Regions from separate parts of the Arthrobacter sp. 210 2 genome, predicted to be linked through region 1. Evidence: predicted binding sites of a transcription regulator. Region 1 holds the regulator's gene; the other holds the start of a gene.
The links. The regulator HspR, encoded in region 1, represses chaperone genes until heat shock. The targets are predictions, from matches to a motif close to AAGTTGAGTCNNNNNGACTCAACTT.
Positions count from the first base shown of each region.

Region 2: the regulator HspR is predicted to act here: its motif matches at 12,535-12,559, upstream of clpB (ATP-dependent chaperone ClpB).

Region 1 covers NZ_JBNHIE010000004.1:213,828-228,880, forward strand. Annotated here, with positions in the region: gene hpaH (2-oxo-hept-4-ene-1,7-dioate hydratase) at 1-212, shown strand, start outside; gene AC5RWA_RS10545 (HpcH/HpaI aldolase family protein) at 197-1,000, shown strand; gene AC5RWA_RS10550 (NAD-dependent succinate-semialdehyde dehydrogenase) at 1,071-2,576, shown strand; gene AC5RWA_RS10555 (aldehyde dehydrogenase family protein) at 2,847-4,256, shown strand; gene AC5RWA_RS10560 (hypothetical protein) at 4,290-4,676, opposite strand; gene AC5RWA_RS10565 (heat shock protein transcriptional repressor HspR) at 4,855-5,280, opposite strand; gene AC5RWA_RS10570 (DnaJ C-terminal domain-containing protein) at 5,296-6,267, opposite strand; gene AC5RWA_RS10575 (nucleotide exchange factor GrpE) at 6,544-7,242, opposite strand; gene dnaK (molecular chaperone DnaK) at 7,245-9,116, opposite strand; gene AC5RWA_RS10585 (hypothetical protein) at 9,379-9,654, opposite strand; gene AC5RWA_RS10590 (MMPL family transporter) at 9,762-11,969, opposite strand; gene AC5RWA_RS10595 (MarR family winged helix-turn-helix transcriptional regulator) at 12,162-12,680, shown strand; gene AC5RWA_RS10600 (methyltransferase domain-containing protein) at 12,769-13,587, shown strand; gene AC5RWA_RS10605 (hypothetical protein) at 13,652-14,104, shown strand; gene AC5RWA_RS10610 (LysE family transporter) at 14,197-14,820, shown strand; gene AC5RWA_RS10615 (low molecular weight protein-tyrosine-phosphatase) at 14,953-15,053, shown strand, end outside.
Region 2 covers NZ_JBNHIE010000004.1:110,179-125,231, reverse strand. Annotated here, with positions in the region: gene AC5RWA_RS10135 (MBL fold metallo-hydrolase) at 28-678, opposite strand; gene AC5RWA_RS10130 (aldo/keto reductase) at 688-1,671, opposite strand; gene AC5RWA_RS10125 (nucleoside/nucleotide kinase family protein) at 1,691-2,317, opposite strand; gene AC5RWA_RS10120 (DMT family transporter) at 2,443-2,826, opposite strand; gene AC5RWA_RS10115 (DMT family transporter) at 2,826-3,149, opposite strand; guanidine-III (ykkC-III) riboswitch at 3,159-3,224, opposite strand; gene AC5RWA_RS10110 (ferritin) at 3,371-3,901, opposite strand; gene AC5RWA_RS10105 (HutD/Ves family protein) at 3,989-4,579, opposite strand; gene AC5RWA_RS10100 (phosphoribosylanthranilate isomerase) at 4,682-5,293, shown strand; gene AC5RWA_RS10095 (YccF domain-containing protein) at 5,392-5,793, shown strand; gene AC5RWA_RS10090 (2-phosphosulfolactate phosphatase) at 5,849-6,679, opposite strand; gene AC5RWA_RS10085 (DUF4031 domain-containing protein) at 6,676-7,545, opposite strand; gene AC5RWA_RS10080 (TOBE domain-containing protein) at 7,653-8,063, shown strand; gene modA (molybdate ABC transporter substrate-binding protein) at 8,060-8,836, shown strand; gene AC5RWA_RS10070 (ABC transporter permease) at 8,874-9,740, shown strand; gene AC5RWA_RS10065 (sulfate/molybdate ABC transporter ATP-binding protein) at 9,737-10,795, shown strand; gene AC5RWA_RS10060 (FAD-dependent oxidoreductase) at 10,832-11,986, opposite strand; gene AC5RWA_RS10055 (YciI family protein) at 12,014-12,349, opposite strand; gene clpB (ATP-dependent chaperone ClpB) at 12,589-15,053, shown strand, end outside.

The DNA of each region.
Region 1 (15,053 bases):
TGGAGGAGACCGGCGTGGCCGCCGGAGTCCTGGACCAGCCCGCTAACGGAGTGCACTGGCTGGCCAACAAGATTGCCGCCCACGGCGATTCGCTGAAGGCCGGTGACATCATCCTCGCCGGCTCATTCACCCGCCCGCTCTGGGTTTACAAGGGTGACACCGTTCACGCTGACTACGGACCTTCGGGGAGTGTCACATGCCGCTTCGAATAGAGGACACCTTCCGGTCCGCTTTGGGTGAGGCCAAGCGCCCGCTGGCCGGGATGTGGGTTTGCTCCGGCAGCCCCCTGGTTGCCGAACTGTGCGCGGGGTCCGGCCTGGACTGGCTGCTGGTGGACGCCGAGCACAGCCCCAACGGGCTCGAGTCCGTCCTCACCCAGCTCCAGGCCATCCACGGCTACCCGGTCCACACCCTGGTCCGGCCGCCCGTGAATGACACCGTGATCATCAAGCAGTACCTGGACCTCGGCGTGCAGAACCTCCTCATCCCCATGGTCAACTCCGTCGCCGAGGCCGAGGCCGCCGTGGCGGCCACCCGCTACCCGCCGATGGGCGTTCGCGGAGTGGGGTCAGCCCTGGCCCGCGCCGCCCGCTGGAACCGGGTGCCGGATTACCTGGCCCGGGCCGGCGAGACCATCAGCGTCACCGTCCAGATTGAGTCGACGGCGGCAGTGGACTCTGTGGCGGACATCCTGAAAGTCGATGGCGTGGACGCCGTCTTCGTCGGGCCCTCCGACCTCGCCGCCTCCATGGGCCTGCTGGGACAGCAGGAACACCCTGAGGTGCGCGCCGCCGTCGAACACTGCCTCGCCGCCGCGAAAGCCGCCGGAAAGCCGGCCGGGGTGAATGCCTTCAACCCGGACACGGCCCGCCACTACCTGGACCACGGCGCAGACTTCATCCTGGTCGGCGCCGACGTCGCCCTCCTGGCAAGAGGCTCCGAAGCCCTTGCCAAGCAGTACATCCAGAAGGCCGACGGCGACACCCCTGCCAGCTACTAACGGTGGTTGAGCCCGTAACCCGCCACCGGTGGTTGAGCCTGTCGAAACCCTGAACTTCCCTAGGAGCACCATGACTCTTTCTCCCGCACTTTCCCCTGCCATCTCACGGGAGCGCGAAGCCGCACTCCTTGCGTCCGTTCCAACCGGCCTTTTGATTGGCGGGCAGTGGCGCGACGCGTCCGACGGCGGCACGTTTGACGTGCACGATCCCGCGACCGGGGAGGTGCTGGCCACGCTCGCCTCCGCCACCAGCGATGACGCGGTCGCCGCACTGGATGCCGCCGACGCCGCCCAGGCGTCCTGGGCCCGGACCGCGCCGCGGGTGCGGGCCGAGATCCTCCGGCGCGCCTTCGACCTGGTCACCGAGCGTGCCGAGGACTTTGCCCTCCTCATGACCCTGGAGATGGGCAAGCCCCTGGCCGAGGCCCGCGGCGAGGTCACCTACGGCGCCGAATTCCTGCGCTGGTTCAGCGAGGAAACCGTCCGCGACTACGGCCGCTACCTGACGTCGCCGGAGGGGAAGAACAAGATCCTCGTCCAGCACAAGCCGGTCGGGCCCTGCCTGCTCATCACCCCGTGGAACTTCCCCCTGGCGATGGCCACCCGCAAAGTCGCACCCGCAATTGCTGCGGGCTGCACGATGGTCCTCAAACCCGCCAAACTCACACCCCTCACGGCCCAGTATTTTGCCCAGACCATGCTCTACGCCGGCCTCCCGCCCGGGGTCCTGAACGTCGTCGCTTCCTCCTCCGCGTCCGGGATCTCCGGGCCGCTGCTGAAGGACTCCCGCCTCAGGAAAGTGAGCTTCACCGGGTCCACCCCGGTCGGCAAGCGCCTCATGGCAGACGCCGCGCAGAACGTGCTCCGGACCTCGATGGAACTCGGCGGGAACGCCCCCTTCATCGTCTTCGAAGACGCCGACCTGGACGCCGCCGTCGAAGGGGCGATGGCTGCCAAGATGCGGAACATGGGCGAAGCCTGCACCGCAGCGAACCGGTTCCTCGTCCACGAATCCGTCGCCGCCGAGTTCACGCAGAAGTTCGCCGCGGCCATGGGCGCCCTGGCCACCGGCCGCGGCACGGAAGCTTCAACGCAGGTGGGTCCGCTGATCGACGCCGGAGCCCGCGACGACGTCCACGCCCTGGTGGCTGCCGCCGTCGACGCCGGAGCGGTGGCCGTCACCGGCGGCGGACCCGTGGACGGGCCCGGCTACTTCTACCAGCCCACCGTCCTCGCCGATGTGCCCAACGGTGCGGCTATCCTGGGCCAGGAAATCTTCGGGCCCGTCGCCCCCGTCACCACCTTCACCACCGAAGAGGACGCCATCCGGCTGGCCAACGCCTCCGAGTACGGCCTCGCCTCTTACCTCTACAGCCGCGACTTCAACAGGCTGCTGCGGGTGGCCGAGCAGATCGAGTTCGGCATGGTCGGCTTCAACGCCGGCGTCATCTCCAACGCCGCAGCACCCTTCGGCGGCGTCAAACAATCCGGCCTCGGCCGCGAAGGCGGCACCGAAGGCATCGCCGAATACACCACCACCCAATACATCGGCATCGCCAACCCGTACGCGCGCTGACCCCGGTCAACGCAAACACCGACGTCACGCACGGCACGCTTTTGATGCACCGCAATCGCGGGACCCCCGGAAAACCGGGACCCGCCGTCGGTCGTCCCGCAAAACGGTGCCCTGCGTGACGCAGGTGCTGAGCAACGCGCGTGACCGTTCCTTCAACGTCAAGGGTCCTGCGCACATAGACAAGAGACGCGCGGCAAGCTCGGCCAGACTGGGAAGCAACCCGCCAGGCCGCCCGGCCGGCGCCCTTGCCTACTCGAAGTGGAGTAAACCTTGGAAACCTATGATGCGCTTCTTGCGTCCATTACCCCCACGTCCGGCCCCACCCGGACCATCCTGGACCCGGCCACGGGTGAAGCGGTAGGTGAGGCCCCCATCCACAGCCTCGAATACCTCGAGCAGGCCGTCGCCACCGCCGTCGAGACGCAGCCGGCATGGGCTGCGTTGGGCCACGACGCCCGTTCCGCCGCGCTCCTCAAGGCCGCCGACGCCGTCGAACGCTCCGCCGAGGAACTCGCCCAGCTGCTCTCCCGTGAGCAGGGCAAGCCGCTGAATGGCCCCAACGCCCGCTTCGAGGTGGGCGCCTGCGTCGCGTGGCTGCGCGCCACGGCCGGGCTGCCCCTTGAGCCTGAAACTCTTGTTGATGACGGCCAGACCTATGCGGAGTTGCACTACAAGCCCATCGGCGTTGTGGGCGCGATCGGTCCCTGGAACTGGCCCATGATGATCGCCATCTGGCAGATTGCCCCGGCCCTGCGGATGGGCAACGCCGTCGTGGTCAAGCCATCCGGCAACACTCCGCTCTCCGTCCTGGCCCTGGTCAAGGTCCTCAACGAAGAACTCCCCGACGGCATCCTGTCGGTAGTCTCCTGCGGCCGGGAAGTCGGCGCCCGCCTCACCAACCACCCCGCCATCGGCAAAATCATGTTCACCGGCTCCACCGCCGCCGGCCGCGCCATCATCAAATCCTCTGCCGACACCGTCAAACGCCTCACCCTGGAACTGGGCGGCAACGACGCCGGCATCGTCCTGCCCGATGCCGACCCCAAAGCCATCGCCGAAGACATCTTCTGGGGCGCCTTCCTCAACACCGGCCAAACCTGCGCCGCCCTCAAACGCCTCTACGTCCACAACGACATCTACGACGCCGTCTGCGAAGAACTCACCGCCGTCGCCAAAGCCATGCCCATGGGCAACGGCCTCGACGAGAACAACGTCCTCGGCCCCCTGCAAAACAAAGCACAGTACGACGTCGTCGCGAACCTCGTGGAGGCCGCCAAGGACTCCGGCGCCCGCGTACTCCTGGGCGGAAACCCGGACACCGACCAGCCCGGCTACTTCTACCCCACCACCCTGGTGGCGGACATCGACAACAACAACCCGCTCGTCGCCGAAGAACAGTTCGGCCCCGCCCTGCCGATCATCCGCTACAGCACCATCGACGAAGCAGTGGAAAAAGCCAATGGACTCGACGTCGGCCTCGGCGCCTCCGTCTGGTCCTCGGACCTTGCAGCGGCACGCGAGGTCGCCTCCCGCATCCAGGCCGGCACCGTGTGGATCAACAAACACGGCGCTGTGGACCCCCGCATCCCCTTCGGCGGCGCCAAGCAGTCAGGCTACGGCCTCGAGTTCGGGGTCGAAGGCCTGAAGGCCCTCGGCGTACCCCAGGTCATCAACGGCTAAGCCAAATACCGGCGTGCTGCCCTGGCGACGGGATTACCCCATCGCCGGGGCGGCGGCGGTCCGGCCGGCAAACTGCCGCCGGGCCCACCGGGCGAGCTTCTTGCCCTTGCCCTTCCACCAGTTGTCCTCGTCCTTGTCGTGGTGCAGCCGGAAGATGATGGCCATGAGCACGAACATGCCCATGACCACATCGATCCAGGATGCCACCACCAGTGCGATGAGGACCGTCAGGCCGTTGGCGATGATGGACGGGATGGCCAGGGTCCGGAAAACGGTGCTGGCTACATAGCGCCGGTGCGACCTCGGGACGGACAGGGCCCGCACCATGTCGAAGCAGACGCACACCACCACGATCGTTTGCCCAATGGCGAGCAGGAGCTGGCCGGGGACCGAGCCGCTGAACGCGGACACCGCCTCCATCCCCGGGCTCATGGCCGGGCCTTGTTGGAACCACACATGGAAAACCCCCAGAAACTTGGAACCACTGCTGATCCAGCGGTGGTTCCATTGAAGTTTCCGGGGGTGGAAGGGTCACGAGTAGTGGGTACTCTATTTTCGACCCGCGACCAATATCAGGTACTTATTGCCCTGTGCCCAGTTATTGCCCGATGGCCCGGGGCCGCCAGAGCACCACTGCCTGGGAGCGGGGCCGCGGACGCTGGCCGCGGGCCAGGCTCACCACATCGCCGGCCGCGCCTGCAGCGAAGATGCGGGAATCGAAGGACTGCGGGCGGCGCGTGAGTTCCTCCGTAAGTTCGGAGACGCGCCGCTGGAGGGCGGCCACCTGGTTTTCGAGTTCCAGGATGCGCTTGATCCCTTCCAGCGAGACGCCTTCCTGCGACAGCCGCTGCACCTCCCGGAGCATGTTGACGTCCCGCTGCGAGTAGCGGCGGGACTTTCCGGGTGCACGGCTGGGCGAGACGATGCCCAGCCGGTCGTACTGCCGGAGCGTCTGGGGGTGCATGTCCGCAAGCTCAGCTGCCACCGAAATCACGAAGATTGGCTGGTCAGCATTGATCTCCACGCAACACCTCCGCTCCTACAACCGGGCCTTGGCGGCCAGGCCCTCTCGGACGTCGGCACCGGCCGTGGCTTCGGCAAACGCCTTGACCGCAGCTTCGGCTTCCTTATTCAGGTTCTTGGGAACGGCGACGTCGATGGTCACCAGCAGGTCGCCGGTGGCCTTGGAGGTCTTCACGCCTTTGCCCTTGACGCGCAGTGTACGGCCCGACGGCGTCCCGGCCGGAACGCGGACCCGCACCTTTTCGCCGTCGATGGTGGGCACCTCGATGTCGGCGCCCAGGGCAGCCTCCGGGAAGGTGACGGGGACGTGGATGCGGAGGTTGTCGCCGTCGCGCGTGTAAAACTCGTGCGGCTTGACGGACACGGTGACCACCAGGTCACCGTTGCCGGCCGGGCCGGGCTGGCCCTTGCCGCGGACGCGGATCTTCTGGCCGTCCTTGATGCCGGCGGGCACACGGACATCAATGACCTCGCCGCTGGGTTCCCGCAGGCCGATGGTGGTGCCCCGGATGGCGCCCGAGAACGAGATGCTCGTGGACGCGGTGCGGTCGGCACCCTTTGACGGCGCCCGCTGGAAGCCGGTCTGGCCGAAGCCGCCGCCGAACAGGTCGGCGAACTCGGGCGGGATGCCTCCGGCGGAGGGGTTGAAGCCGCCCGCGTGCCGGCCGGTGTTGCCGGTGAACAGGCCGCCGAACATGTCCTCGAACCCGCCGTTGCCGCCACCGGCACCGCCGGGAGCGAAGCGTGCCCCGCCGCCCATGGCGCGGATGGCGTCATACTGCTGGCGCTCGTCGGGATCCGAGAGCACCGAATAGGCCTCGGAGATGTCCTTGAACTTCTTCTCGGAAGCAGTGTTCCCCGAGTTGGTATCAGGGTGGTGCTCGCGGGCCAGCTTCCGGTAAGCCTTCTTGATATCGGCGTCGGAAGCGTCCTTGGCAACACCAAGGATCTTGTAAAAGTCCTTGTCCACCCAATCCTGGCTAGCCAATGGCGTTTCCTTTCAAAGTCTTCTAACTAACAGCTCTCCGCGGTACAGGGGCCCCCGCCCCTTCGCGTGGCGGCTGGGTCCTTGCGGACCCCAGCCGCCACGCTCCGGCAGGCCCGATGCCACTCCCGGGGCCCCTGTACCGCTGCGAGCTTTGTGGTTACCTCACCTTAGGCGAGATGACCAGCCGGTGCGGAGGCCGGATAGGGGGCGGCGGTGTGGAGGGCACCGCGGAGCGGGCACCGCCCCCTATCCGGCGTAGCACCGGAAGTACCCCGACTAAGCCGGCACTGCGACGATCACCTGTGCGGCCCGGAGGACGCGTTCGCCTGACTTGTAGCCTGAGCGGAGCACCTGGCTGACGGTGTCAACCTCGATGTCGTCGCCGGGCTGCTGGATCAGGGCCTCGTGGATCGTGGGATCGAACTCCACGCCGGTCTCGTCGATGCGGACCAGGCCGTAGGTCTTCAGCGCGTTCTCCAGCTTGGTGGCGATCGCGGCGAAGGGCCCGTCGGTGAGGTCGCCGTGCTGCCGCGCGGCGTCGACGTCGTCCAGGACCGGAAGCAGGGAATTCAGGACGCCGATGACGGCCATCTCCCCTGCCACGGCACGGTCGCGTTCAACGCGCTTGCGGTAGTTGACGTACTCGGCCTGCAGGCGGAGGAGGTCGTTCTTCAGCTCGGCTGCCTCGACGGTGGCTGAGCCTGCCGGAACCCCTTGGGCCACGGATTCCTCGGCCGGCACGTCGATGCCGTTGAGGATCTCCTCGGCCTGGGCGAGCGCGTCGCCGTCGGAATCCGTTTCACCGGCCGAAGCGCCGGCGGCGGACTGGCCGCCCTCCGGGTGCCGGGCCTGGCCGGTCACCGGGTCAACCTTGCGGTTGTCCCGGATGACCGGTTCCTGTCCGTTGCCCTGCTGGCCCATGCGCTCCTGGTTTGTGGATGAGTTGTGCTCTTCCTCGTTACCGTGGTGCGGCATGGCTACTTCTTCGCTTCGTCTTCGTCGATGATCTCGGCGTCGACGATGTCCTCGTCAGCCTTGGCACCTTCGGAACCGGCTGCACCTTCAGCGCCTGCGGCACCGGTGGCGCCGTCCGGCGAACCGGCCTGGGCGTAGATGGCCTCGCCCAGCTTGCCCTGCGAAGCCTGCAGCTTCTCGAAAGCGGACTTCACTGCGGCGTCGTCGGTGCCTTCGAGGGCCTTCTTGAGGTCGTCGACGTCGCCCTGGACCTCGGTCTTGACCTCTTCGGGCAGCTTGTCGGCGTTGTCGGCGATCAGCTTGTCCACGGAGTAGGCGAGCTGCTCGGCGCTGTTGCGGGTGTCGGTTGCCTCGCGGCGGGCCTTGTCCTCGGCTGCGTGCTCCTCGGCGTCACGAACCATGCGGTCGATGTCTTCCTTGGAGAGCGCGGTGCCGCCGGTGATGGTCATGGACTGTTCCTTGCCGGTGCCCTTGTCCTTCGCGGAGACGTGGACGATGCCGTTGGCGTCGATGTCGAAGGTGACCTCAACCTGCGGGACGCCGCGCGGAGCCGGCGCGATGCCGGTCAGCTCGAACGTGCCCAGCGGCTTGTTGTCGCGGGTGAACTCACGCTCGCCCTGGAAGACCTGGATGGCCACGGACGGCTGGTTGTCGTCAGCGGTGGTGAAGGTCTCGGACCGCTTGGTGGGGATGGCGGTGTTGCGCTCGATCAGGTGCGTCATCACGCCACCCTTGGTTTCAATACCGAGGGACAGCGGGGTGACGTCGATCAGCAGGACGTCCTTGCGCTCACCCTTCAGCACACCGGCCTGCAGGGCTGCGCCAACGGCCACAACCTCATCCGGGTTTACACCCTTGTTGGGCTCCTTGCCGCCGGCGAGTTCCTTGACCAGCTCGGAGACAGCGGGCATACGCGTGGAGCCACCCACGAGCACGATGTGGTTGATGTCGGAGAGCTTGATGCCGGCTTCCTTGATCACGTCGTGGAACGGCTTCTTGGTGCGCTCCAGCAGGTCCTTGGTGAGGTCCTGGAACTTGGCGCGGGTCAGCTGCTCGTCCAGGTGGACCGGGCCGTCGGGGGTGACGGACAGGTACTGGAGGGAGACGTTGGTGCTGGTGGAGGAGGACAGTTCCTTCTTGGCCTGCTCGGCAGCTTCGCGGAGGCGCTGCAGGGCGATCTTGTCCTTGGAGAGGTCGATGCCCTTGACCTTCAGCTGGTTCAGCAGGTACTCAACGACGCGGTTGTCCCAGTCGTCGCCGCCCAGGCGGTTGTCACCGGCGGTGGCGCGGACCTGGATGGTGGAGAAGTTGTCCTCGTCCTTGCCGACTTCGAGCAGGGAGACGTCGAAGGTGCCGCCGCCGAGGTCGAAGACCAGGATGAGTTCGTCTTCCTTGCCCTTGTCCAGGCCGTAGGCGAGTGCTGCGGCGGTGGGCTCGTTGACGATGCGCAGGACGTTCAGGCCTGCGATTTCGCCGGCTTCCTTGGTGGCCTGGCGCTCGGCGTCGTTGAAGTACGCGGGAACGGTGATCACAGCGTCGGTGACCTTTTCGCCCAGGTAGGACTCGGCGTCGTTCTTCAGCTTCATGAGCGTACGCGCGGAGATTTCCTGCGGGGTGTACTTCTTGCCGTCGATGTCCACCTTCCAGTCAGTGCCCATGTGGCGCTTGACCGAGGCGATGGTGCGGTCGATGTTGTTGACGGCCTGGCGCTTGGCGATTTCGCCGACCAGGACCTCGCCGGACTTGGAGAATGCAACGACGGACGGCGTGGTGCGGCCACCCTCGGCGTTGGCAATAACGGTGGGCTCGCCACCTTCGAGAACGGAGACGACGGAGTTTGTGGTTCCGAGGTCGATACCTACTGCACGTGACATGTGTTGCTTCCTTCTTTCCTTGGAAACTTGCTGGCGCCCTGATATTGAGCGTTCTGCACTCAACTTTACTCAGGGCGCTTCCGATGTCAACCAAAGTTGAGTGAAGTACGCTCAACTTCTGTTCTTGCAGGAGGGCGGAGAGTCTTTGCATTCCTTGGAATGCCGCGGTTTTACGCTCAAAAAAGGCCGACGGCGGCTCTCCGGTTTCGCTACGGGAGAACCACCGCCGGGCTGCTGTCGGCGTGCGTCAGTGCACCAGGGGTTACCTTTCGACGTTCCCGTCGCCGTGCAGGGGGCCACGCTCTTCGGCCGTGGTGTTGACCTGGCCGTCCGTGAGCCGCTCGCGGATGGCATCCTCCTGGCGTGCGGAGCCCACGGTACCTGCAGGTCCGTAATCCCCGTCCGGATATTCTCCGTCCGCAAGGTTCTCAGTGGGGCTTTCCACGGAGCCCGTATCGCTGTAGTCCCCGCCCTCGCCTTCCAGGCCCGGGGCAGGGCTGCCCTGGCGGGGCTCCTCATAGGCGTCGTATTCGCTCATGTGGCATCTCTCCTTCGAGTTCCGCGTCCATACGGGCACATTCGCAGTTTATCGAGCAGCGGAGCCGGTCAACAGGGCCCGGATACGACCGTCGGCAAGCCCCGCGGCTACCGGCGGCCAGCACCTTCCAGGTCTGTCTCCGGGCTGGTGCCGGCGCCGGAACGCGCAGCAGTATCCGCCTCCGGCCGCCCCAGCTTGCTCGGCCACCAGATCTTCGGGCCGATGTCGTAGGCCAGGGCAGGCACCAGCAGAGAACGCACCAGCACGGTGTCTAACAGCACGCCGAAAGCCACAATGAAGGCCAGCTGCACCAGGAACATGATGGGGATGACCCCCAAAGCGGCGAACGTCGCGGCCAGCACCACACCGGCCGAGGTGATGACCCCGCCGGTGACGCCCAGGCCGCGGAGGATGCCGGGGCGGGTGCCGTGCTTCAGGGACTCCTCGCGGACCCGGCTCATCAGGAAGATGTTGTAGTCCACGCCCAGCGCCACCAGGAACACAAAACCGAACAGCGGAACGGTGGCGTCGGCGCCGGGGAAGCCCAGGATGTTGTTGAAGACCAACGCTGACACGCCCATGGCTGCGGCGTAGGACAGCACCACGGAGAGCACCAGCAGGACCGGGGCCACCACCGAGCGCAGCAGCAGCATCAGGATGAAGAGGATCACCACCAGGACCACCGGGATGATGATCACCAGGTCGCGCTGGGCCGTGGTGTTGGTGTCCAATGCGGTGGCCGTGACGCCACCCACCAGCGCCCCGGGGTCCACGGCCTTAACGTCGTTGCGGAGGGCCTTGACGGCTTCCTCGGCTTCCAGTGAATCAGCGGCAGAGCTCAGGGTGGCATTGATCAGCACCCTGCCCTCGCGGACGTCCGGCTCGCTGGGAGTGCCCGGGGCCCCGGTGATGGGCACACTGCCCTCAGCCAGCAGATAGGCCTCGCCCACGCCGTCGGCCGCCTTCACGCTGTTTAGGACCTCCTGGGCCTTGCCCTGGTCCGCCACCACGACGGCGGGGCTGCCGCTGCCGGCGTCGAAGTGGCGCGCCAGGGCGTCCTGGCCGTCAACAGCATTGGAGGCGGAGAGGATCACGTCCGTCTGCGGCACGCCGTTGGCCTTGAGCTGCAGGACGCCGGCCGAGGCCGCCACGAGCAACAGGACCGAGGCAACCCAGATAGTCCGCGGCCTCCGCGACACCAGGGAGCCGGTGGCGCGCCACAGCCCCTTTTGGCCTTCCAGCCCGGTGACCAGTTCCGGTTCGCGCTCCTCGGCGGGCACCAGCTTGGGGCGGAATGGCCAGAAGGCTGCACGGCCCAGGAGCGCCATCAGGGCGGGCAGGAGGGTCAGCGCGGCGAACAGCGAGCAGAGGATGCCCGCCGCGGCCACGGGACCGAGCGCCTTATTGGAGTTGAGGTCCGAGAAGAGGAGGCACAGCAGGGCAATGATCACCGTGGCGCCCGAGGCCAGGATGGGCTCGAAGGATGCTTTCCAGGCTGTCAGGACGGCCCCGGTGCGGTTGGTGGTGTGTGTCAGCGCCTCGCGGAAGCGCGCCACATACAGCAGGGCATAGTCCGTAGCGGCGCCGATCACCAGGATGGAGAGGATGCCCTGGCTCTGGCCGTTCAGCTGGATCCAGCCGGCCTTGGCCATTCCGAAGACCAGGAGGATGGCGGCGCACAGCGCAAAGACGGACGTCAGGAGGACCATGATGGGCAGGAGCAGGGAGCGGTAAACGACCAGCAGGATCAGGAACACTGCGGCCAGCGCCACCAGCAGCAGGATCCCGTCAATGCCGGCGAACGCCGCGGTGAGGTCGGCCGCCAGGCCTGCGGGGCCGGTGACGAAGGCCTGCATCCCGGCAGGCGCCGCTTCAGCCACCGCGTCCCGCAGCTCCTGGACGGCTTCCTTGATTTCCGTCGATTCATTCACCGGGACGATGAACTGGACCGCTTTGCCGTCGTCGGACGGAATAGGCCCGACGACGGCGCTGCCCAGTTTCAGCTCTTCCAGTTCCGTCCGGAGGCCGGCCACTTCGCCCAACTGGGCCGGGGTGAAAGGTGCGCCGCTTTCAATAACGATGACGCCGGGAACCTCGTCCGAATCCCGGAACTTTGCCTGCCAGTCCTGCGCAGCCGTTGCCTCGGCACTTGCCGGCAGGAACGAGGCCTGGTCATTCGAGGACACTTCCTCCAGCCGTCCAAAGGTGGGTCCGCCTACGCCCGCGATCGCAAGCCAGGTGAGCACCAGGATGACAGGGAGGCGCCAGCGCAGCCAGAACGGGACACGTTCCTTGCCAGCGGTGTGATGTTTCATGATGCCTTCCGGAGGGGACAGGGGCGTAGACTTGTTCCACAACAGAGTATCTCCATAATGGAGATAAGTGCCAGTCAAGCTTTTGTTTTGTGCTTCACCGGTACGCGGGGCGCCGGGCTGCTGAAGTAATATCCGTCAGGACGGTCCGGCAGATCCGGTGCGGGTGAGTGCAGAAGAATGGAGGAGGTGGGCATGGCAGGCAAGGAACCCTCCGGCGTGCAGGCTCCTCCCGCAGGCCCAGTACCCAATGGCGGCCCCCACCCCCTGGTCCGGCTCCTTCAGGACTTCACGATCGAAGCCAACCGGTACGTCGATGCGGCCGGGGGCCGGAAAGACATGCACCGGACGGACCTGAACGCCCTGGCCGTCATCATGCGGCACACGGCCAAGGGCAGCGTGGTCACGCCCGGGGTCCTCCGCAAGGAGCTGCACCTGAGTTCGCCGGCCACCACCGCCTTGATCGATAGGCTGGACAGCGCGGGCCACGTGGTCCGCGAGCGCGGCACCTCGGACCGGAGGCAGGTCCAGCTCAAGATGACGCCCAAGGCATACCAGGAGGGCGGCGCCATCTTCGGCCCGCTCGCACGCCACATGGGGACCGCCATGGCCAGCTTCTCCGAGGATGAACTGGAGACCGTTTCCCGGTTCATGACGGCGATGGTGGAAGCAACGGTGGCGGCGCGGGACGAGACCTCAAACCCGCCAGCCTGACCTTTCCAGGCAGGTAACTGTCGCCTAACCCAGACAAACGCGCTTTTCGCGACGTTAAATGCAGCCCGGTTGGGGGTAGCGTTTGGTTATGAGTGCCCAGCAGCCTGAAGACGACGTTTACACGCACGGACACCACGAATCGGTGGTCCGCGCCCATGCCGCCAGGACCGCAGAGAATTCCGCCGCGTTTGTCCTGCCGCACCTGACGCCGGGCTCGGACGTCCTGGACGTCGGCTGCGGCCCGGGCACCATCACCTGCGATTTCGCCACCCTTGTCAGCCCCGGAAAAGTCACCGGCCTGGACCGCTCACCGGACATCATCGCCCAGGCGCAGGCCCTCGCCGTCGAGCGCGAGGTGCCCAATGTGGAGTTTGTGGCGGGCAACATCTATGACCTGGACTTCGAGGACGAGACCTTCGACGTGGTTCACGCCCACCAGGTGCTGCAGCATCTTACCGATCCGGTTGAGGCTCTCCGGGAGATGCGCCGCGTGGCCAAGCCGGGCGGCATCGTTGCCGTGCGGGACGCCGATTTCCACGGCATGAGCTGGTATCCCGCCATTCCTGAACTGGACGAGTGGATGGACCTGTACCAGCGCATCGCGCGGCGGAACGGAGCAGAGCCCGACGCCGGCCGGCGGCTGGTCAGCTGGGCCCAGTCGGCAGGCTTCACGGACGTCGCCCCCACCAGCAGCAACTGGCTTTACGCCACTGGCCAGCAGCGCCGCTGGCAGGCGCGCGTCTGGGGCGAGCGGGTACTTCACTCCGCCTTCGCCGAGCAGGCGCTGGAGTACGGCTTCGCGAACGCTGCAGACCTGGCCCGCATTTCGGCGGGCTGGCACCGCTGGGGCTCCACGGATGACGGCTGGTTCCTGATCCCCAACGGCGAGGTCATCGCCCGGGCATAAGTCCTTGTCCACATAGCCTGTGCTTGTACTCCCGCCTGCAACTCCGGGTCCATAGCATCGAAGCATGATCATCCAAGCAGGCTTCGACCTCGAGTTCCTTGCACGTCTGCTGATAGCTCCCGCTGGCGAAGTCCTACCCCGGCTCGTCCTGATTGAGCTGGACGCCGACATGCAGTTTGGAGATATTGAGCTTGTCAGCTGCCAATTCGACGGGAGGCTCAAACCCCATTACGACACCATCCTGGGTCATTTGGATCAGGACTCGACGCGGTACTTTGCGATCGCACATGCCGGGTGCTGGCCGGAGTGCGCTGATATCCATGAACCGGTCCTCGTAGAAGCGGAGGAGTTGCGGGAACTGGCCCTTCACCGTGGATTCGTCATGATCGGACATTTCGGCCTCGATGATGCCGGGTACATGTCGAACGGACCCCACTACTATTTTGACCGCTATCGCCTGGGCCTGCCGTGCACCATGGACCATTGGGTGCATTCAAAGCACGGGAAATGCGGCTGACCTTTCGGGTGACTTACCTGGAAATTTACGCCTCCAAATGACCACATTGTGGTGAGGGCTGTAGACGCACGTGCGCCGCGTAGGATTGTGAGGTGCAATTTTCCCTTTGGCTGGCTCTGGCCGGCGCCGGCACCCTGATCAGCTTCACCCCGGGCGCAGGGGCCATCAACACCATGAGCAACTCGCTGAACGCCGGTTTCCGGCGCTCGATGTGGGGAATCCTTGGGCAGCAGGCAGCCCTGGTGGTCCACGTGGTGATCGTGGCCCTGGGGGTGGGCGTGCTGGTTGCCAGCTCCCCGGTCGCTTTCAACGTGATCCGCTATGCAGGCGCCGCGTACCTCGTGTACCTGGGGGTCCGGCAGTTCCTCAGCAAGCCGGACATTGAAGAGGACAAGGCTGAGGCCCTGCGGAACGAGCCGGCCTGGTCGATCTTCCGGCGCGGGTTGTGGGTCAACCTGCTCAACCCAAAGGCCATCGTCTTCTTCCTCGCGTTCATGCCGCAGTTCATCCGGCCCGAACAGCCCCTCTTCGCGCAGTATGCGGTGCTCACCGCCACCATTGTGGGCATCGATATCCTGGTGATGTGGTTCTTCTTCGCCGCCACAGCCAGGTCCTTCCAGCGTTTTACCCAGACCAGCCGTGGACAGTTGCTCCTCAGCAAAGTGTTTGGCGTGCTGTTTGTGGCCGTCGGAATCCTGCTTGCCCTGATCCACTAGCCGGTCCGGGCGGCTCAACGACGGCTCAACAGTGCGGGAATGGCGGCGACAGTCATCCTTCTTTACAAGCCTGTCAACATTTATGAATCGCGCCCTAGCCAACAAGGCCAATTAGCGCGCATGCTTACTTTCATGAACTCAGCGTCGAGCCCATACCGCGTCATTGCCGTCTGCACCGGCAACATCTGCCGCTCCCCCATGGCTGAACTTATGCTGAGGGCAGCCCTGGAGCG
Region 2 (15,053 bases), 100 kb from region 1:
TTTCGATAGTCTCAGCCACCGCGTTCCTCACCAGCCCCGGGCGCGCCACTCCTCAAGGTGTGGCCGCTCGGCACCGAGGGTGGTGGGCTTGCCGTGGCCGGGATGCACGACGGCGGTATCAGGATAGGTGCCGAACAGCCGCTCCGTGACGTCGCTGAGCAGCTGGTTGAACCGCTCCGGGTCCTTCTGCGTATTGCCCACGCCGCCCGGGAACAGCGAATCACCGGAGAAGATGTGCGCCGGGCCCTCCGGGTCCTGGTACACATACGCGATCGAGCCCGGCGTGTGCCCCCTCAGGTGGACAGCCGCGAGCTCAAAGCCGTCCACGGCCACCCCGTCCCCGTGCCCAAGCCGCCGATCCACCGGAACAGGCAGCGCGTCGGCGTCGTCCGTCCCTGCGGCGGTGGGCGCACCCGTCGCCGCAGCCAGCTCCTTCAGCGCCCGGACATGGTCCCAGTGCTGGTGGGTGGTGGCGATCAGCGCGAGCCGGGGCGTAGCCGCCGTGTCCGCGGAGGCGTCCGCCAGCAGTTGCTGGATGGCGGAAAGGTCGTCCGCTGCGTCGATGAGCACCTGTTCCCCGCTGGCCTTCGCCGTCAGCAGGTACACGTTGTTGTCCATCTCGCTGACGGAGATCCGGCGGATGGTCAGGGCCGGCAGGTCGTACTGAAGTGAGTCCATGGGACGAGTCTATTCACGGCCCTCCGACACCCACTGCGGATCCGCGGAACGGGAGCCGACGACGGCGTCCGAGGCCGCGTCCAGGGCGTCCAGTTGCGCAGGGGTGAGGTCCAGGGTCAGCGCGCCCAGGTTCTCGTCGATCCGGTGCCGTTTACGCGTCCCGGGGATGGGAACGACCGGCAAACCCAGCCGCTTGCCCTGAGCCAACAGCCAGGCCAGGGCCGTCTGGGCGGGCGTCGCACCAAGGTCGCCGGCCACTGACCGGACGGCCGACACCACTGCCTGGTTGGCGCTGGCGGCGTCCGGGGAAAACCTCGGAATCCGGCGCCGGAAGTCATTGTCTCCAAGGCTGGCGGCGTCAACGGTGCCGGTGAGGAATCCCCGGCCCAGCGGCGAATACGGCACAAACCCCACCCCCAGGGCGGCTGCGGCAGGAACAACGTTGCGTTCCACGTCGCGGCTCCAGATGGACCATTCACTCTGGACCGCTGCAATGGGGTGGACAGCGAAGGCATCCTCCAGCTCCCGGGCGGTTACTTCGGACAGGCCCAGGTGCCGGACCTTGCCCTGCTGCACAAGCTCCGCCATGGCCTCCACGGTTTCCACAATCGGAACGCGGAGGTCACGGCGGTGCATGTAGTAGAGGTCAATGACGTCGGTGCCGAGCCGCTGCAGGCTCCGGTCCACCGCCTGCCGGATATACGCGGCGTCGTTCCGGATGTCGGTGTAGCCGCCGGCCGGGTTCCCGACGAGCGCAAACTTCGTGGCCAGCTGCACCTCGTCCCGGCGCTCCCTGAGCAGCCGGCCGATCAGTTCCTCATTGCTGCCTCCGCCATAGACGTCCGCGGTGTCGATAAAGCTGACACCGGAGTCCACGGCGTGGTGCAGTGTTTTGAGTGCGTCGGCCGGGTCCACCTCGCCGTACACGGGAGTGAGGGCCATGCCGCCGAACCCGAGCGGGCTGACTTCGAGGCCGTTGCCGAGTGCCACCATGAGTTCTCCTCTTCGCTTGTCAGTACCAGGGAATGATGCGGTCCGCGCCGGGCTTCGTGGCCTGGATCAGCCGGGCGTTCGCCTCGTCCGGGCCGTTTGCCCAGGCTTCGGCAGCCGCCCGGTCCATCCCGAACGACACATGCCTGGCGACCAGCCGTTCCAGCCGCAGCTCCCGCGGAGTGTCCACAAACCAGACCTCGTCCAGCTGGGCCCGGACCTCTTTCCAGGGCTCCTGCTCCGCGAGCAGGTAGTTTCCCTCGGTGATGACCAGCGGCACTTCGGCCGGGACGGCGATGGAAGCGGCCACGGGTTCGTCAAGGGTGCGCCGGAATTCCGGGGCGTAGACCACTGCCTCGTCCCGGCGGACGAGGCGGCGAAGCAGCGAAAGGTACCCGCCGGCGTCGAACGTGTCGATGGCGCCCTTGCGCCGGCGAAGGGGCGTGCCCTCGATGATGGCGTTTCCAAGGTGGAAGCCGTCCATCGGAACCACTATGGCCGTGGCGGGGGCGAATTGCTGCTGGATCCACGCCGCGAAGGTGGACTTTCCGGAGCCGGGCGCCCCCGTGATGCCCAGGATGGTCCGCGTACCGGGAACCAGCCGGCGCCGCAGGGCGTCCATGGCCTGGGAGATCTCGGGGGAGTCCATGGCAAAAGCCTAAACGGTGCGCCGAATCTCCCCACCTTTAAATCCGGGAGCGCCAAGGACGACGGCGATTCACCGGGACACGCCGTCGGTGCGCCTCAAAGGTGGGGAGAGTCAGCCCGGGAGGCTCAGCGGTGGGAGGCTGCAGGGGCAGGCTGTTCGGGAGCCGGGTGCCCCTTCTCCCCGGGAAGTGCCTTCAACCCGGCCGCGCAGCCCACGATCCCGGCGATGAACAGCACCTTCAGCACGCTGAACGGCTCCACGCCGGTGGCCATCGCCCAGCCCACCGTCAAGGCAGCACCGACGCCCACCCAAATGGCGTAGGCAGTGCCCAGCGGGATGCGGCGGATGGCCATGCCCAGGCCCAGCATGCTCAGCGCGGCGGTGACGATGAATACCAGGGTGGGCACTGGTTTGCTGAAGCCGTCGGAGAGGCCCAGGGCCGTGGCCCACACCGCTTCGAGGACGGCGGAGGCCAGGAGGACCAGCCAGGGGAAGGAGCGCCGCAACATTACGCCACCACCTTCAGGCCCACCACGCACGCGGCGATGCCGGAGAGCAGGAGCAGGCGCGCCGCCGTCGGACGTTCCACCTTGGTGATGATCGCGTAGGCGGAGGTCAGGACCACGCCGACGCCTACCCAGACGGCGTAGGCGGTGCCGGTGGGAATGGACTGCATGGCGATGGCCAGGCCGGCGGTGCTTGCGGTCACGGACACCAGGAACAGGGCGGCTGCGGCGACGCGGCGGCGGCCGGTGGTTTCGAATGCGCGGTGCAGGGCTGCGGCCCAGACGGCTTCAAGGGCGCCGGAGGCCAGAAGGATTAACCAGGACATTACAGATCCTTTGGCCAGTCTTGTCGCGTTCCGGGTACTGGACCGTCGTCCGGAGGCTCCGGATGGGAGCCTTGGTTTCTAGCGTAGCAACGCCCGACGGCGGGTGGCCACGTTGGTGGCCAACTTCACCGCCGGGGGTGAACCCAAGTAAGTAGCGCTAACTGTCGCTTTGGGCCGTCAAAACGACAGTTAGCGCTACTCAGTTGGGGGAGGGGCTGCGGTTAGAGTGTGCCGCCGGCCGCTACCGGGGCGGCACTGTCGCGGCCGCCGTCGCCAACGGTTTCACGGGCGATGAAGTTTTCGATGTCGAACAGGTTGTCCGCGCGTTCGGCGATGTTCAGCAGCGTGGTCATGGACGCCACCTCCTCCACCTGCTCCTTGAGGAACCAGAGCATGAACTGCTCGCCGAGGGCGTCGTTCTCGCCGCGGGCCGCCCGGAACAGGTCCTCGATGTTCCGGGTGACTTCCTTCTCCTGTTGCAGGGCGAGAGCCAGCGGCTCAGTGACGGAGGCGAAGTCGTTGCGGACGGCCGGGACGCCGGGAATGGTGAAGGGGATGTCCCGGTCCAGCATGTACTGCACCATCATCATCGCGTGGTTCCGTTCCTCCACGGACTGGCGGTAGAAGTAGCGGGCCAGCTGCGGAAGGTCCTGGTTGGCGAACCAGGTGGCTACGGCAATGTACTGCTGCGAGGCCGTGAATTCGTTGCCGATCTGGGTGGACAGGAGCGCGTTGAATGTTGAAGTGGTCATAGCCTGAGTCTAGGGACGGCGGCTACCGGTAACCAGTGTGGAAAGGCTCTGCTTCCGAAGGCGAGGCTGGCCTATCCGGGGTACGGGCTAGTCCTCAACGGGGTCGATGGAGACGACGGCCAGGAAGCCGCGGCCAAGGATGTTTGGAGTGTCGGCATCAGAACCGACGACGGCGTCGTACCGGCCCAGGTCCGTTGGGTCACCGTCGCCGGCGCCCACCGTGGCCTGCCCCTGCAGCAGGACCCCCAGCTGCCCTTCGAACACGGGGTGGGCGCGCTTTTTGGACAACTCGATGATCGACGTGAAGCCCTTGAAGGCCCCCGTCCGCGTGATGACGTTGAGGTTCCGGACATCGCCCATGGGCAGTTTGCTGACGGTGGCTGCTCCACCGGCGAACCGGAACGGGCGGTACTTCTCCATGAGGTGTTCGGCCCCGTCCACGGAAAGCAGCAGGAGTTCGCCCTCGACCACCGTGAGGACGCGCTCCATGCCGGGAAACGGCGAAAAGTCGCCGGCCTTGGTCACATCCGCGATGCTGACCCGCCAGTCCCAGCCACCGTCACCGGCCCCGTCCTGGACGGGGGATGCAGGGGCGGGCCGGCTCGCGATCTGCCGTGTCACCCCGCCGCCGTTGTGCCAGGGTTCGGCCTTGAGGTCAGCGAAGCGGATGATTTCCATCAGCCCAGCCTAGTTCGTCTGCCAAGGAGCATCGCGGGGTGGGGCGTTGCCTGCTACTCTCCTCCGGGGGGTCAACACGAAAACAGCCTGAAGGAGCCGGGAATGTTCGTCAAAGTGTGTGGTCTCAGTACACCCGAATCCATCCGTGAGGCGGTGGACGCCGGCGCTGATGCTGTGGGTTTTGTCCTCACCGCCAGCCCCCGGGTTGTCTCGCCGGGCCAGGTGACCTCGCTGCTGGCGGAGGTCCCCGCAGGGGTGTCCCCGATCGCCGTGTTCCGCCACGAGCCGGTTGCCGACGCCGTCGCCATTGCCCGGGCCGCCGGGCTCGAGTGGATCCAGCTGCATGGCTCCCGTTCCCGCCAGGACGTGGAAACAGTGCACGACGCCGGCATGAAGCTGATCAGGGCCGTCACGATGGGTGCCGCCCGGTCAGAGATTGAAGACTGGGGCGAGGACCTGCTGCTGATCGACTCCGCGGTTCCCGGTTCGGGTGAAGCGTGGGATTACGCCGCCATGGCCGAGGTGCCCGAACTCCAGGGGCGCAGGTGGCTGCTCGCCGGCGGCCTGGACCCGGCCAACGTGGCGCAGGCGTCCGTGGCAGCCAACGCGTGGGGCGTGGACGTGTCCTCCGGCGTGGAGGCATCCCGCGGGGTCAAGGACCTGGCTAAGATCCGCGCCTTCGTGCAGGCCGCGAAGTCGGACGCCAACGTCTGACGGCCCGCGGGGATGCCCTCGCCAGGACTTCCGTTTTCAGGGTCCGGTCAGGGGATCCCCCTACGTCCGGGTGGGACCTGCCGGGGCACAATGGATGGATGAAGACACTGCTCAACATCATCTGGCTGGTTTTCGGCGGGTTCTGGCTGGCGCTCGGCTATTTCGCGGCCGGGGTGATCTGCTGCCTGCTGATCATCACCATCCCGTGGGGCATCGCGTCATTCCGGATCGCCGCCTACACGCTCTGGCCGTTCGGCCGGACCGTGGTGGACAAGCCGGGTGGCTCGGGTGTCTTTTCGCTGCTGGGCAACGTGATCTGGCTGCTGGTGGCGGGCATCTGGATCGCCATCGGGCACGTGGTGACGGCTTTTGCCATGGCCATCACCATCATCGGCATCCCGCTGGCCATCGCCAACCTGAAACTGATTCCGGTGTCATTGATGCCGCTGGGCAAGCAGATCGTGCCCACCAACGCGCCGTTCGTGGCCGCATACCGGTAAACAGCTGCGCGTCAGCCGGCCTGTACGTCCGGAGGGCGTAAAGAGGAACCGCAGGTCAACGGCCTGGCAGGGTGCCGGGGATAGTGCTGAAGGCGCCGTTGACCAGGACAGCCACGGAGTCGCTGTCGTCCAGTTCGGCGGCAATGTCCACGTCGTCCCCGTAGCCCGCGCCCAGCAGCTCCCGCCCGCTGGCGCACCCGTGCAGCATCTCGCGGAGCCGCGGCTCCGCGGCCTCGAACACGGCAGCCGCCGCAACCGCCTCCGGTGAATAGCCGTGCCTGCCGTCCTCGGCCTCGTAACCGCCCTTGCCGGCGGCCACCAGCCCGGCGATGAAAGCGCCCGCCCCGATCTGGTCCTCCACGGCGGGACGGAGGGTGCCGTCCGGCCAGCGTTCACCCGCGGCCACCACGGCGATCACCGCATCCTCCGGAAGGTTGGCCGCCACCCAGTCCGCGGTGGCTGCGGCGTTGCGCAGGCACACTGCCGCTACCAGCGGGACCTCGGCGGCCAGCATGTGGCACAGGGAGGAGCCGTTGGGGGAGGGCAGGACCACCCGCTCCAGCGAACCAGCCGCGCGGAGGCTCGCCGGGGACAGGCTCAGCCCGCCGCCGTCGCGGGGACCTGCCAGCTGGGCGTGATGGTGGGCTGCGAAGTCCTCCGCGGTGGTGTCCTTCCAGGGATAGGGAAACACCGTGGCGCCGCGGTCCAGGGCAACGCTGACGCACGTGCCGAAGGACAGGACGTCCACCACCACCGCAAGGTCCACGCCGGACGTTACGGTCCTGGCGCCGTCGAGCCCCCACTCCAGCCGCACCGTATAGGGGAGCTGCCGGTGTGCCGCACTTGCGGAATATACGTGCAGCGCGTTTGAATGCGGCGCGTTCATGTCAGTTCACCCTTCAGGTTCCGGTGCGCGGCAGCCAGCCACAGTTCCTGCGCCCGCTCGGTGTGGAAGAGCGGGTCGAGTTCCAGCAGATGGCGTACGACGGCGGCGCGTCCCGCCGCGAAGTCGGCGTCGCCGATGTGCGCAAAATCCTTCCGGACGGCCGCGACGTAGCGGGCATAGTCGTCCGGTTCCCCGCCGAGGACAGACAGATCGGCGTCGCACAGGAGGGCGCCGTCGCCGTCCCCTGACCCGGGGCGGTGGTCGCTGGTCAGCCGGACCAGCCTGGCCACCTCAGCCACCTCGGCGTCCGGCAGGCCTGCGGCGCGGAGCCGGTCCTCGGCCAACCGGGCGGACTCCTCCTCATCCTCGCCTGCAATGCCGCGGTAAACGGCGTCGTGGAACCAGGCGGCCAGGAGCACGGTGCGCGGCGGGTCGGCAGGATCGGTCAGCAGGTCCAGGGACTCCAGCACCGAGAGCAGGTGCGTGCAGCCGTGATACCGGCGGTGTGGTTCGCTCCAGCGGTCCAGCAGGTCAAGGAACAGGGCGTCATGCCCGGGCATGATGGCGTCCCAGCGGAGCTGCAGCGGCACCTTGAGTGACTTGTTCCGCTGCCTGGCGGGAATGCGCAGGCCGCTGGCGATCAGCTTGCGGACCAGGATCCGGGCTTCCACCGGAACCGCTCCGGCCGCCACGAGGTCCTCGAAGCGGCGCTCCGGGACGTCGTAGTGGTCTCCATCGAAGGCCCGCTCCGGGATGCCCGCCTCCGCGGCGAAGGCATGGAGCTCCGCCAGCGATGTGTCCGAAACCAGGTGGGAGAAATGCGTTCCGTGCGCAGGCCACAGTGGCGGGTCGATGAAGATGGACATGGAGGAAGTCTAGTGTGCTGCCCCGACGGCGGACCGGGGGCCGGTCATAATCGAAAAAGCGGATCAAAGCAGGAGAAACGTCCGCATCTGCGGCCTATAGTGGGGAAATGACCATCATCCGCGTCGCAGAAGCGGCCCGCCTGCTCGGCGTCAGTGACGATACGGTGCGCCGCTGGACGGACAACGGCTCCCTGGCTCCGCTTCGGGACGATTCCGGCCGGCTCGCCGTCGACGGCCTCGAACTCGCCCGGCATGCTCAAAAGCTGGCGCAGCTCCCGGACGATCCGCACCGGACGGGCAGTTCTGCCCGCAACAGGTTTACCGGGCTGGTCACCGGCATCACTGCGGACACGGTGATGGCGCAGGTGGAGCTGCAGTGCGGACCGTTCCGGGTGGTGTCCCTGATGAGCAGCGAGGCTGTCCGGGACATGGGGCTGGAGCTCGGGTCGGTGGCCACTGCGGTGGTCAAAGCCACCACCGTCATCATCGAAACCCCGCAGGGAAAGGGTGCCCCGTGAGAGGGAGAATTCCCGCAGTGCTGGCAGTGGCGGCCCTCACGCTGGGCCTCGCCGGTTGCGCAGGCAGCGCTTCCCCCGGGGATGACACAGGGGAAGGGACGCTCACGGTCTTCGCGGCGGCCTCCCTCACATCCAGCTTCAGTGAGCTGGCCGAAATGTTCGAGGCGCAGCATCCGGGAACGGACGTCACTGTCAGTTTCGCGGGATCGTCGGACCTGGCAACGCAGATCAGCCAGGGCGCTCCGGCGGATGTCTTCGCCTCGGCCGACACCCGGAACATGGAAAAGCTTGGTGATGCCGGACTGCTGCAGGGGGAACCCCGGACCTTCGCCACCAACACCCTGGCCATCGCAGTCCCGCCGGGCAACCCTGCAGCCATTAACTCCTTTGCCGACCTCGCAAGGGCAGGAACACGGCTGGTGACCTGTGCCCGGCAGGTGCCGTGCGGTGCGGCCGCCGCCGCACTCTCGGAACAGCACGGAACCAGGCTCAGTCCGGTCAGCGAGGAGAACTCGGTCACCGACGTCCTGGGCAAAGTCATCTCCGGAGAAGCCGACGCCGGGCTGGTCTACGTCACGGATGTGCGGTCCGCCGGGGACAGCGTGGAAAGCGTGCCGTTCCCGGAAGCGGCCGGGGCAGTCAACACCTATCCCATCGCAGTGCTGGCCGGGAGCAGGAACACCACCGCCGCCGGCGCGTTCCTGGACCTGGTGGCCGGCCCTGAAGGCCGGCAGGTGCTGGCACAGGCCGGCTTCGGGCCGGCCACGCAATGACAGGCGCAGTAGTGCTCCGCCAGCGACCCCGCAAGCCATGAGGGGGACAAAGGTGCGCGCGGCCTACACCGGGGTCCCGGGCTGGCTCTACGCCCTGGCGGTGGTGGCCGCCCTGGTGGTTGTCCTCCCGCTGCTGGCCATCGTGGCAAGAGTCAACTGGGCCAATTTCCTTCCCCTGGTCACCTCCGAACCCGCGCTCTCCGCCCTCGGCCTGAGCCTGCGCACCTCGGCTGCCAGTACTGCGCTGTGCATCGTGCTGGGTGTGCCGCTGGCCCTGGTCCTGGCGCGGGGAAGGTTCCCGCTGCAGGGGCTGCTGCGCTCGCTGGTGCTGCTTCCGCTGGTGCTGCCGCCCGTGGTGGGCGGCATCGCACTGCTCTACACGTTCGGGCGGCAGGGACTCCTGGGCGGGGCCCTGGAGGTGCTGGGGCTGCAGATCGCCTTCTCCACCACTGCCGTGGTCCTGGCCCAGACTTTCGTGGCGCTGCCGTTCCTCGTCGTCAGCCTGGAAGGCGCGCTGCGGACCGGCGGTTCGCGGTATGAGGCGGTGGCGGCAACCCTTGGTGCGCCGCCGAGGGTCGTTTTCCGGCGCGTGACCCTGCCGCTGATACTGCCCGGCCTGGCATCCGGCGCCGTGCTGGCCTTTGCCCGCAGCCTGGGCGAGTTCGGCGCCACGCTCACCTTCGCCGGCAGCCTGCAGGGGGTGACCCGGACCCTGCCGCTGGAAATCTACCTGCAGCGGGAAACGGACCCGGACGCCGCCGTCGCGCTCTCCCTGGTCCTGGTGGCCGTCGCCGTAGCCGTGGTGGCACTTGCCTACGGGCGCCCTGCCGGCGGCCGCACAGCCGGCCAGGTCTCCGGAAAGCGGACGACGGCGCCTGCTCCGGCGGGAGGGAACGTTCCGTGACGTTCTCCTTCCAGGCAGCCGTGGCAGGGCGCGGCTTCGACGTGGCCCTGACGGTGGGGCGGGAGGAAACCCTCGCCGTGATGGGACCCAACGGGGCGGGCAAATCTACGCTGCTGGCCAGCATCGCCGGGCTGCTGAAACCGGACAGCGGCCGCGCCGAACTCGACGGCCGCACGCTGTTCCACCTGGATCCCGGACACCATGCCTGGGTGCCTCCGCACCACCGGGGCACCGTCCTGCTCGCGCAGGAACCCCTGCTGTTTCCGCACCTCACTGCCTTGGAGAATGTGGCCTTTGGGCCGCGAAGTGCCGGCACCTCCAAGCACCTGGCCAACAGCCGGGCGATGCATTGGCTTGCAGAGGTAGAGGCCGCTGACCTGTCGGACCGTCGTCCTGCGGAGCTTTCCGGCGGGCAGGCGCAGCGGGTTGCGGTGGCCCGCGCGCTCGCCGCCGATCCTGCACTGCTCCTGCTGGATGAGCCCCTGGCCGCGCTGGACATCCACTCGGCGCCGCTGCTGCGCCGCCTGCTCAAGCGCGTCCTCGCCGGGCGGCAGGCCATCATCGTCACCCACGATGTCCTGGATGCCCTGATGCTTGCGGACAGGGTGGCTGTCCTGGAGGGCGGACGGATTGTGGAGGCGGGCCCCACCCGGTCCGTGCTGGAACGGCCCAGGAGTTCCTTTGCTGCCGGACTGGCCGGGCTGAACTTTGTCCCCGGAACCATGACGGGCACCGGGATCCGGGCGGGCGGGGGCCGGGAGATTTCCGGCCACCTCGAGGAACCCGCCGATGCCGGCGGGAACGACCGGCCGGGCGTGGCGGTCTTCCCGCCGTCGGCCGTGTCCGTGTTCCTCACCGACGCACACGGCAGCCCCCGCAACTCCTTCCCGGTGTCCATCACGGATCTCGAGCCCCATGGCGACCTGATCCGGGTGCGCGCGGACGGCCTCGCCGCAGACATCACGCCCGCGGCGTCGGCGGACCTGGGCCTGGTTCCCGGCATGACGGTGCACTTTGTGGTGAAGGCCGCCGCCGTGTCGGTCTACGGGACCTAGCTGTACACCTGGCCCTGGGACCCCGCTTGTGGATTCTTAGAGTGCTGCGCCGGATTTTCCGATGACTGCTGAACTGATGACCCGCTTCATGCCCGGGATGCCGGCAAGCCGGATGGCGGTGCGGCGGGCGAATGCGGCTCGCCTGGTTCCCGGGACAAACCACTGGGCGGCAGCTGCGCCGGCCTTCTGGTGCTCCAGTACCGCGGGGCGCACCCTGGCTTCGAAGGATTCCAGGGCACGGCTGATCGTTGAGTGGCGCCCCAGTTCCTCGGCCAGCACACCGGCAGCAGCCATGCCGAGGGATGCGCCCTGGCCCGCGAGCAGTGAAACGGCTGCAGCGGAGTCACCCACCAGGACAACGCGGCCCGTGTGCCAGCGGGGCATCCTGATCTGGGCTACCTGGTCGTAATAGATGTCCCGCGGGCATTGCTCCAGGGCGGCAGGGCAGATCCACCCCAGGCCGCCGTACCTGGACCGGAGCAGTGCCCGGGGATCCTCCGGAAGCCCGGGACTGTCCGTGCGGTGGACGGCCATGGCGGTGATCCGGCCGTCACGAAGCAGGTAGAAGAACATCGCCTCGTTCCGGGTGTCCGTGATGGCGAACCGGTTCCCGAGGCGGGCGGCGAGTTCCGGGTCGCTGAAGGAGTAGGCGCCCAGCTGGAAGCCGAGATAGCGGAAGAACCCGTCTTCCGGGCCGAAGGCGAGCTCACGGGTCACGGAGTGGATCCCGTCGGCGCCGATGAGCAGGTGGGCCTCCAGCACCTGGCCGTCGTCAAGGGTCACCGCCACGGACTCCCGGCTCTGGCCCACCGACACTACGGTGCGGCCGTACTGAAGCTCCACGCCGGGAGGCACTGCTTCGCGAATGGCACGTTCCAGGTCCGGGCGGAGGATGCTGACCAGCCCGCCACCGGCAACCTGCGCGAATCCGGAGAAGGGAAGGGTGGCCCGTGCCCTGCCTTTCCGGTCAACGTAGTCCACCTGCCGGACCCGGTAGCCCAACTCATGGAGCCGGGGGACGATGCCCAAACTGGCCGCTGCACGCCACCCGGGGCCGAAGAAATCGATCATGTACCCCAGCGGCCGAGGACCCTCGGACTGCTCCACCACCACCACGTCCCAGCCGCCACGGGCCAGGAACGCCGCGCTGGAGAGCCCACTGATTCCGGCCCCGCAGATGACGGCTTTCACCGGGATTCCCGATCGACCGGTTGGGCTCTACATTCCCGGCAGGTCCAGGGATTCGTACACCTGGATGCTGGAACCGGGCATCATCAGGTGTGGGTGGCCGTCGAACAGGGCCTGCGCGGACCCAAGGTCCTGCGCTTGGACAATGGCGTAGCCGGCCACGCCGTTTGTGGTGTCAGACGCGCCGGTGCTGGTAATTTCCTTGCCGGCCCCCAATGGATTGCCCATGTCCAGGATGCCCTCACCGGCGCGGGCTGCCCACTCCATCCAGGCTTTCATGCCCTCCTGGGCCGCTTCCGGCGTGCTTTCCTGCATCTGCTCCTGGGCTGCCTTCGGTCCAAGGTAAAGAACAACGAACTTCTTCATTGACTGTCCCCTCTCAAAATGGGCCGGCGGAACGTCCACCGCGGTCCCACGCCCGATCCTAGAGTGCGCAGCCCGGGAAGGGGAACCACCAATATGTGGGCCCAATAGGGCCGGTAGCCCCTGTCGCCAGCATTATCGAGGTGTTTTGCTGTAGGCAAACATGGTATGGAACCGGCCCAAAACCAGAGTTGAGCGTAGTAGACTCAACTTAGAAAACTTATCCCCGAAAGGAGCCCTCTTTGGACGTCAAATTCACTACCAAGAGCCAGGAGGCTCTCTCGGCTGCGGCCATGAACGCCTCCACGGCAGGCAACCCGCAGGTGGAACCGGCCCACCTGCTCAAGGCGCTGATGGACCAGCGCGAGGGCGTCGCCGTCGCGCTTTTGCGCGCCACCGGCGCCGACCCGGACGCCGTCAGTGTCCAGGCGAGCAGCGCCATCAAGGCGCTGCCGGCCACTTCCGGTGGCTCCAGCCAGCAGGCACAGCTTTCCCGTCCTGCCCTGCAGGCCATCCAGAATGCCAAGGAAGAGGCGGACCGGCTGGGCGACACCTTCGTCTCCACCGAGGTCCTCCTGCTGGGCCTCGCGGGCGGAAACGATGCAGCAGCCCGGGCGTTGCGCGACGCCGGCGCTTCCCGTGAAGCGCTGCTCGCTGCCCTTCCGGGTGTCCGCGGTGACCGCAAGGTGGATAACCCGGACCCGGAGAACACCTTCCAGTCGCTGGAGAAGTTCGGCACGGACCTTACCGCCATGGCGCGGTCCGGAAAGCTTGACCCGGTGATCGGCCGGGACACGGAGATCCGGCGCATCGTGCAGGTCCTGAGCCGCCGCACCAAGAACAACCCCGTGATCATCGGTGAACCCGGCGTGGGCAAGACCGCCGTCGTCGAGGGGCTGGCTCAGCGCATCGTGGCCGGGGACGTGCCGGAAAGCCTGCGCGGCAAGACCCTGATCGCCCTGGACCTGGCGTCCATGGTGGCCGGCGCCAAGTACCGCGGTGAGTTCGAGGAGCGGCTGAAGGCCGTGCTGGAGGAGATCAAGAACTCCGAAGGCCAGATTGTCACCTTCATCGATGAGATCCACACGGTGGTGGGTGCGGGTGCAACCGGCGATTCCTCCATGGACGCGGGCAACATGCTCAAGCCCATGCTGGCCCGCGGCGAGCTGCGGCTGATCGGTGCCACCACGCTTGATGAATACCGCGAGAACATCGAAAAGGATCCCGCCCTGGAACGCCGCTTCCAGCAGGTGTACGTGGGCGAGCCCAGCGTGGAGGACACCATCGGTATCCTCCGCGGCCTCAAGGAGCGCTACGAGGCGCACCACAAGGTCACCATCTCCGATTCCGCCCTGGTGGCGGCCGCTACGCTCTCCAACCGCTACATCTCCGGCCGCCAGCTTCCGGACAAGGCCATCGACCTGGTGGACGAGGCCGCGTCCCGGCTCCGGATGGAGATCGACTCCGCACCGGAGGAAGTGGACCAGCTGCAGCGCGTTGTGGACCGGCTCACCATGGAAGAGCTGGCTCTGCAGGGTGAAAAGGACGAGGCCTCCGTTGAGCGCCTGGCTGCCCTGCGGGCGGACAAAGCGGACAAGGAAGAGGAGCTGAACGCGCTTAAGGCCCGCTGGGAGGCTGAAAAGGCCGGCCTCAACCGGGTCGGCGACCTGAAGGCGAAGCTGGACGAGTTGCGTGGCGCCTACGAAAAAGCGGCGCGTGAAGGCGACCTGGAGACGGCGTCCCGCGTTCTCTACGGCGAAATTCCCGCGCTGGAGCGGGAGCTGAACGCCGCCGCCGAGGCCGAAGCCGCCGTCACGGACAAGTCCTCGCAGATGGTAGCGGAGCAGGTGACCGCGGACGACATTGCCGAGGTCATCTCCGCCTGGACCGGTATCCCTGCGGGCCGCATGCTGCAGGGTGAAAGCCAGAAGCTGCTCCATATGGAGGAGGAGCTGGGGAAGCGGCTCATCGGCCAGGGCAAGGCCGTCACGGCCGTGTCCGACGCCGTCCGCCGTGCCCGGGCAGGCATCAGCGACCCCAACCGGCCCACCGGTTCCTTCCTCTTCCTGGGCCCCACCGGCGTGGGCAAGACCGAGCTGGCCAAGGCCCTGGCGGACTTCCTGTTCGACGACGAGCGCGCCATGGTCCGGATCGACATGTCCGAGTACGGCGAGAAGCACTCCGTGGCACGGCTGGTGGGTGCACCTCCGGGCTACGTGGGCTATGAGGAGGGCGGCCAGCTCACGGAGGCCGTCCGGCGCCGGCCGTACTCGGTGGTGCTGCTGGACGAGGTGGAGAAGGCCCACCCCGAAGTCTTCGACATCCTCCTGCAGGTGCTCGACGACGGGCGCCTCACCGACGGCCAGGGCCGTACCGTGGACTTCCGTAACGTCATCCTGGTGCTGACCTCCAACCTGGGCAGCCAATTCCTGGTTGACCAAAACCTGGATGCCGAAGCCAAGCGGAACGCCGTAATGGCCACCGTGAACGCCTCCTTCAAGCCGGAGTTCCTGAATCGACTGGACGAAGTGGTGCTGTTCGACGCTCTGAACATGGAGGAGCTCGCGCGCATCGTGGAACTGCACGTTGGCGAACTGGGCCGGCGCCTGCACGAACGGCGGCTCACGCTGGAGGTTACCGACGGGGCGAAGGCCTGGCTCGCCATCTCCGGCTTCGATCCCGCCTACGGGGCCCGGCCGCTCCGCCG